Regions from separate parts of the Microlunatus sp. M237 genome, predicted to be linked through region 1. Evidence: riboswitches for the same ligand, from Rfam matches in the RefSeq annotation. Region 1 holds a riboswitch; the other holds the start of a gene.
What was found. Region 1 has a riboswitch for cobalamin ahead of AC1XX3_RS16020 (ribonucleoside-diphosphate reductase subunit alpha). Riboswitches for the same ligand answer to the same signal wherever they lie in the genome.
Positions count from the first base shown of each region.

Region 2: another riboswitch for cobalamin. It lies ahead of AC1XX3_RS03455 (ABC transporter substrate-binding protein); the one in region 1 lies ahead of AC1XX3_RS16020 (ribonucleoside-diphosphate reductase subunit alpha).

Region 1 covers NZ_JBXHBL010000004.1:45,243-48,647, reverse strand. The annotation lists gene AC1XX3_RS16020 (ribonucleoside-diphosphate reductase subunit alpha) at 1-1,857, opposite strand, end outside; cobalamin riboswitch at 2,001-2,217, opposite strand; gene AC1XX3_RS16015 (response regulator transcription factor) at 2,326-2,994, opposite strand; gene AC1XX3_RS16010 (GlsB/YeaQ/YmgE family stress response membrane protein) at 3,123-3,395, shown strand.
Region 2 covers NZ_JBXHBL010000001.1:728,342-731,746, reverse strand. The annotation lists gene AC1XX3_RS03460 (FecCD family ABC transporter permease) at 1-778, opposite strand, end outside; gene AC1XX3_RS03455 (ABC transporter substrate-binding protein) at 775-2,019, opposite strand; cobalamin riboswitch at 2,082-2,287, opposite strand; gene AC1XX3_RS03450 (gamma-glutamyltransferase) at 2,331-3,405, opposite strand, start outside.

The DNA of each region.
Region 1 (3,405 bases):
GGTGTCGATCGGGACCAGCCCTTCGGACCAGCGGGAACCGGCGAAGTGGGGATAGGCGCCGCGTTCGCGGGCGAGGTCGGCGCTGGCGTCGATGGCGTGGTAGCTGATGAACTCCGTCAGCTCATCCACCAAGGCGTAGGCTTCCTCGCTTTCGTAGGACAGGCCGAGTCGCTCGACGAGATCGGTGAATCCCATCATGCCGAGACCCACTGCGCGGTTGTCCCGGTTGGACGCCTCCGACTCCGGCACCGAGGAGATGGTGATGTCGATCAGATTATCGAGTTGCCGGACGGCCGATCGGGCGGAGCGACGCAGCCGCTCCCAGTCCACCCGCAGGGCGCCGTCGACCTGGCGGAGGTGGCGGGACAAGTTGATCGAGGCGAGGTTGCAGACCGCCACGTTGTCGCGGTCCTGGGGCAGGCACACCTCCGTGCACAGGTTGGACAGATGGATGGTGCCGGTGTTGGAGTTCAACGCCCGGGTGTTGATCGTGTCCTTCCAGGTCAGCCACGGGTGGGAGGTGGTCTGCAGGGAGATGAGGATGGCCTGGAACTGCTCGCGCGCTCCGAGCTTGGTGTAGCGGCGCAGCTGACCGGCCTCGGCCATCGCCACGTACTCGGCGTAGCGAGCCGAGAACGCCGACCCGTAGAGCTCAGTCAGGTCAGGGGTCTCCAGCGGGTCGAACAGATACCACGGCTGATCGTTGCGGACCCGGGCCATGAACTCATCGGAGATCCAGACCGCGGTGTTCGCGGTCCGGGTGCGCCGGTACGGGTCGCCGGAGTTCTGCCGCAGGTCGAGGAACTGGGCGAAGTCGAGGTGCCAGTTCTCCATATAGAAACACAGGGCGCCGAACTTCTTTCCCCCGCGCGAGACGGCACGCAGGGTCGAGTCGATGGTGTGCATGAACGGGATCGGGCCGGTCGACGTCGTGTTGTTCGATCGGATCGGTGACCCCTCGCTGCGGAGCTGTGAGACCGACAGCCCGATCCCGCCGGTGCCCTTGGTCAGCCACATGACGTCGCGGACGCTCTTGGCGATGTGCTCGATGTCGTCCTCCATCTGCATCACGAAGCAGTTGGACAGCTGGGCGTACGCCGTACCGGCGTTGACCAGCGTCGACCCGGCTGCCAAATACTCCAGCCGCGACATCGCGTGATAGAAGCCCAACGCGGCGCTCGTCGGGTCGGCCTCGTTCAACGACAAGCCCATCGACACCCGCATCCAGAAGAACTGCGGCACCTCCAGCGGGGCGCGGTCATGCCCGGTGATCATGTAGCGGGTCCGCAGCGTCTGGACCCCGATGTAGTGCAACAGGTCGTCGCGGGTCGGGTCCAGCGCCGCCGCCAGCCGATCAAGGTCGAACAGTTCGCCCAGCCGGGCGTCCAGCAGACCGGCGGCCACACCGGCGGCGACGTAGGCACCGAACTGCTCGCGGTGCAGGGCCTGGATCGTCGCCGGCGACCCATCACCGAACAGGTCATGGGTCTCCCCCAGCACCCGCTTGTAGAGCAGCTTGGTCAACAGCCTCGCGGCGATCGTGTCGAACGCCGGGTCATCCTTCACGTTGCCCAGTGCCACCTGGATCACGGCTTCATCGAGCTGCTCGGTGCTGATGCGATCGAACAGCGTGATCTCGAGCTCAGCTCGAATCTGCGTGGCCCGGGTGATCGCGTCGTCGAGGCCGCGAGCCGCGTCCTCAATGGACCTGGCGATCTCGTATCCGTCGTACGACACGATCGACCCGTCCCGCTTGATCACCCGGATCGACGTGGGCGTGCTGGCAGTGGCCGGGTCGGCCGGCGGGGTGAAGGGGGACAGGGTGGGACGGGTGGGCGGGGTGGATGGGGCAGTCATGGTTTCCCTCGAATCAGTGGCCTGCGGACGGTCGGCACGCGGCACACACAAGAGGCAAGGGGGCCGAAGAGTCAGGCGTCGACACGCCCACCGTTTCGGCGATCACCAAAGCCCTCCCACGAGGCCACGGACCGAACACCCCTGCGAAGGGGCGGAAGCGGGCAGGTCTTCGGACTCGCGAGCTGGGCCGACCTAAACGTCGACCTGGCCTACTGGCCATCGCTTCCCAGGACGGGTCCCAGTGCTCATGATGGCGTTCGTTCTCACTCACCGCTGCGGGGCAGTCCCGGACTCACACCGGGTTCCCTCTTACGTCGACCGCCCTGGCTGGGCAGCCGAACCAGCTACGTGAGACACCATATATGGATATAACCGAGTTGTAACTACCTAGATGTAGTTTTTGACCAAGGGTGGGCGTGGAACGGACCCGGTCTCGGAAGCGGCCGACTGACGGCTTGACCGTGCAGCTCAGGGGCCGCCGCGCCAGTGGTCGATCCGGCGGTGGTCGGGCGTGAAGCCGTTGTTGACGCCCCACAGCACCGCCTGGGTCCGGCTGGCCACGTCGATCTTTCGGTAGACCGAGCGAATGTAGGACTTCACGGTGTTGGGGCTGAGGTAGGTCAAAGCCGCAACCTCGGCGTTGCTCTTGCCTTGGGTGATCAGGGCCAGCACCTCCGCCTCGCGGTCGGTCAGCCCTTCCCGCCGGCCGGGCCAGTCCGAGCCGCTGACCGGGCGGGCGCGTGGCGGCGGCTTGCTGATCACCACCTCACCGGCGTGGATGGCCTCGAGCGCGGCGACGAGGTCGCGGGCGGGCAGGGCCTTGGACAGATAGCCGTGGACGCCCTGCTGCCGGGCTTGGGCCACCAGGTCGGGGTGGAAGTTCCAGGTGTAGACCACGACGCGTCGAGCGCGCGGGTTGTCGATCAGCACCTGGATCTGGTCGCGGTCAGCCTCCGGCTGGGCGAACGAGTCGTAGAGAACGATGTCTACCTCGTCGGCCAATGTCGTGTTGGTGTCGATCTCCGCAATCAGGACGCGGTCCGAATATTGGCCGAGGATGTGAGCGACACCGATGAGTACCACGTCGTAGTCGTCAACCAGTGCCACAGTGATCGGACGAGACCGGATCGAAGACACAACGCCACATTACCCCCCTTTAGGGTGTAGCGGACCAGCCCCAGGGGTGGTTGAGTGGTGTCGAAAGGGTCCGGAACTGTCCAGGCCCGCCGCCAAGACACGGCACGCACCAGCCAAACGGAGGAATTGTGGAGATTATCGGCGTCATCATCGCGGGCATCATCATCGGCCTGCTCGGAAAGTTCGTCGCACCAGGGGACCGGGACAACATCCCCCTCTGGTTGACCATCGTGTGCGGCATCGCCGGCGTGATCATCGGCTGGTTCGTCTACACCGCGTTCGGTGGCAATGGCAGCCCCGGTATCGACTGGGTCCGCTGGATCGTCGCGATCGTGGTAGCTGCAATCCTCGTCGTGATTGCGTCGGCCGTAACGGGTCGCTCGCGTCCGCGATCCAACTGATCGGATAGTC
Region 2 (3,405 bases), on a different contig from region 1:
AGTAGGCGGTGACCGACCCGGCGATCACCGAGGTGGCCACCACCACCGCCACCCGGACCATCCCCACCCGGACGCCCATCGAGGCGGCGTACCGCTCACCCAGCAGCAGGGCGTTGAGCGGGCGGCCGAGCAGGAACGCGGCGGCGACGCCGGCGCCGACGACGGGCGTCAGCACCACCAGGTCGCTCCGGGTGACCCCGCCGAACGAGCCGAGGCCCCAGAGCACGTAACGCTGCAACCGGGCGGGGTCGGCGAAGGCCAGCAGCAGCGACACCACCGCCCCGATGGCCGAGGAGACCATCACCCCGACCACCAGCAGGGTCACCACCGAGCGGACCCACCGGCCGAGCAGCAGAATGAGCAGCAGGACGGCCGCCGAGCCCAGGGCTGCCGCGAGCAGCACGCTCAGCCGGCCGGTGCCGACCACGGCCACGAAGCCGGCGGTGGTGGCCGACGTGCCGAGGGTCACCACCGCGACGCCCAGCCCGGCACCACTGGACACCCCCAGGATGTACGGGTCGGCGAGCGGGTTGCCGAACAAGGTCTGCATCATCAGCCCGGCCACCGCGAGCCCTGCGCCGGCGAGCGCGGCGGTGGCCACCCGGGGCACCCGGATCTCGCGCAGCAGCACCGTCGAGGTCGGGTCACCAGCGTCGCCGGACAGCAGATACGCCCCGACGTCACGGGCTCCGATGTGGACCGAACCGACAGCGAACGCGAGAAGGATCAGCCCCGCCGCCGCCACACACAACGCGGACAGCACCACCGCCGGTCTCACGTCAGCTGCTGGTAGAAGGTGAACTCGTGGTTGGGGACCAGCTCGGGGTGCAAGATGGCGAGCAGGTCGGCGACGATCAGGTCGGGCCGCAGGGTGCCCAGCTCGAAATAGTTGTTGCCGCCGGTCTCGCTCAGCTGGCGGCTCGGCGCCCATACCGTCCCGGTGCGGAAGGCGGTGAACTGCGCGAACCGTGACTCCTCGGCCAGCGCCTCGGCCTTGGTCCGCCAGTTGGCGGACGTGATCCAGGTGGCGCTGCGGCCGGACCGGGCGTAGACCGTCTCCAGGTCGGTGCTGATCGCTCCGGTCGACGGGTCGGCCTGCCACGGCCAGCGCCCCCGGGCGTCGGTGACGAGCCGGCCGGCATAGCTGCCGCCGGCCGGCATCGACCACTCGCCGGTGTAGGGCTGGCTGAGGACAACGTCGACGGGACTGGCCTTGACGGCCACCGCCACGGCCTTGGCGTAGTCGCCGGCGATCGCCTCGAACGTCGTCGTGGCCTGGCGCTCGGTGTTGGTCAGCGCGCCGAAGTACTTGATCCACTCGGCTCGCCCGAGCGGTTCGGCCTCCAGGAACTCCGCGTCGGCCAGCACCGGGATGCCGGCGCTCTTCGCCGTCGCGTACGCCGGGTCGTCATAGCCGGCCGTGACCAACGCGTCGGGCTTGGCGGCGACGATCTTCTCCGCGTCGGCTGCACCAGCGGCGGCGAACTCGACGACCTCGGCGGTGTTGGCCCGCTCCCGGGCCGCGGCCGAGGAGATCAGCGGTTTGGACGCCACGCCAGTGATCACCGACAGCCGGTCCAACGCCTCCAGGCTCGGCAGATGGGTGGTCGAGGCGGAGAACAGGCTCTGCACCGGGGTGGTCACCACCGGGGCTGAGGTCAGGTCGCCGGTCAGCGCGGGCTTCGGCGCACCGCAGCGCACCAGCACATAGCTCTCCGGACCGCCGCCGACCACCGGCTCTTTCACCGTCAGCACCACGTACGAGCGGTGGTAGGACAGCGTGAAGTTGTCGGCGTGCGTCAACGTCAGCTTGTCGGGATAGTAGTCACGCTCGGCGTCGAAGTCGATGATGCAGCCGTCGGTCGCGGGTGGCGTCGATGACGATGCCATACCGCTTCCGGAGGAGCAGCCGACGAGCAGCAGCAGCGTGGCCAGCAGCGCCGCCAGCAGTGGGCGTGACCGGCTGGACCCGGCCGCGGACGGCAGCAGATGGGCAGGGTGGAACAGAGGCGCATTCATGCGGGGCCTTCCCTCGAGACCGCGGTGGGACCCAGGGGGACCCACGGACGAGCACTGACCGGGCGGTCGGTGCACCACAGGCAGGTCTTCGGACTCGTGGGCAGGTCGGCAGAGCCGAGGCCTACTGACTGTCGCTTCCCAGAGCCTCGACCTGCGTGAACAGGTCGCGGTGATCCAGTGCTTGATGACAGTGGTCGTTCCCACATACCGCTGCGGGGCAGTCTCGGACTCTCACCGAGTTCCCTTGTCCCGTGGCGGCCTCACTCTAACACCGCCGGAGACGGGCCCGGCGACCCTCGCCGGCCCCGCTCTCAGGCCTGCGCCCCCGGTGCGGGCAGCAGCCGGACCGCGCCGCTGCGCCGTGGGTCAGCCCCACCGCCACCGATCCCGACTGCCGACACCCCACCGAAGTACGGGTCGCGCTGCTCGGCCACCAGCACCTGCTCGCCCACGCCCTGCAGGGCTGTGGTGACCTCGCGCGTGAAGCCCGGCTCCAGCCTGACCAGACCCGGCAACGCGGTCAGTCGCGGTGCGTCGATCGCCTGCTGCGGGGTGGCCCCGGCCAGCACCCGCAGGACGCTCTGCACCAGCGCGGGACGGATCCGGCTGCCACCGGCGGCGCCGGCCGCGAGCACCAGCCGGCCGTCGCCGTCGGTCACCACCAGCGGCGACATCATCGAGCCCATCCGGGCGCCGGCCGGTAGCGCCCGGCGCACCAGCTCGCCCTCGCCCAGCATGGAGTTCAGGTGGACGCCGTAACCGGCGACGTAGACCCCCGAGCCGAGCCCGAGGCTGGTGGTCAGGGCACAGCCGTTGCCGTCGGCGTCGACCGCCACGACGTTGGTCGTCTCGGCCCGCCGGTCCGGTGCGCGCAGTGCCGTCACCAGGGCCGCTGCGGCGGCCGGGTCGGTGCATGGATCGGCAGCCACGGTGGCGGCTGCGGCGGCGAGCGTACCGAGCACGTCGTCAAGATCATTTCCGCGCGCGGCGACCCGATGGTCGTAGGCGCTGACGGTCCGTGGGGTCGACTCGATCACCCGGTACGCCCGCAGGTCGGCATGGCCGAGGCTGCCACCGTTGCCGACAGCCGTGATCATCGTGTCGGCGTAGTCCCCACGATAGAAGGACTCCCAGTTCTCGGCGAGCAGCTCGAACGCACGCGGCTGATCATGGTGCGCCAGCCGGTCGCCGGCTCGCAGCAGTGCGCCGTCCGGGCGGCGGAAGACCCGGTCGCCCTCGCCCGCCGTCATCGCCGCCGCGATGCTGGGCAGCAACCTGGCGTGCGCGTCGGGGAAGGGCGTGCCGTACGAGGCGGCCACAGCGGGGGCGACCACGTCGGCCCAGCGGAGCCGACCCCAGCGTCGCCACACGTGCCGCGCCCCGGCC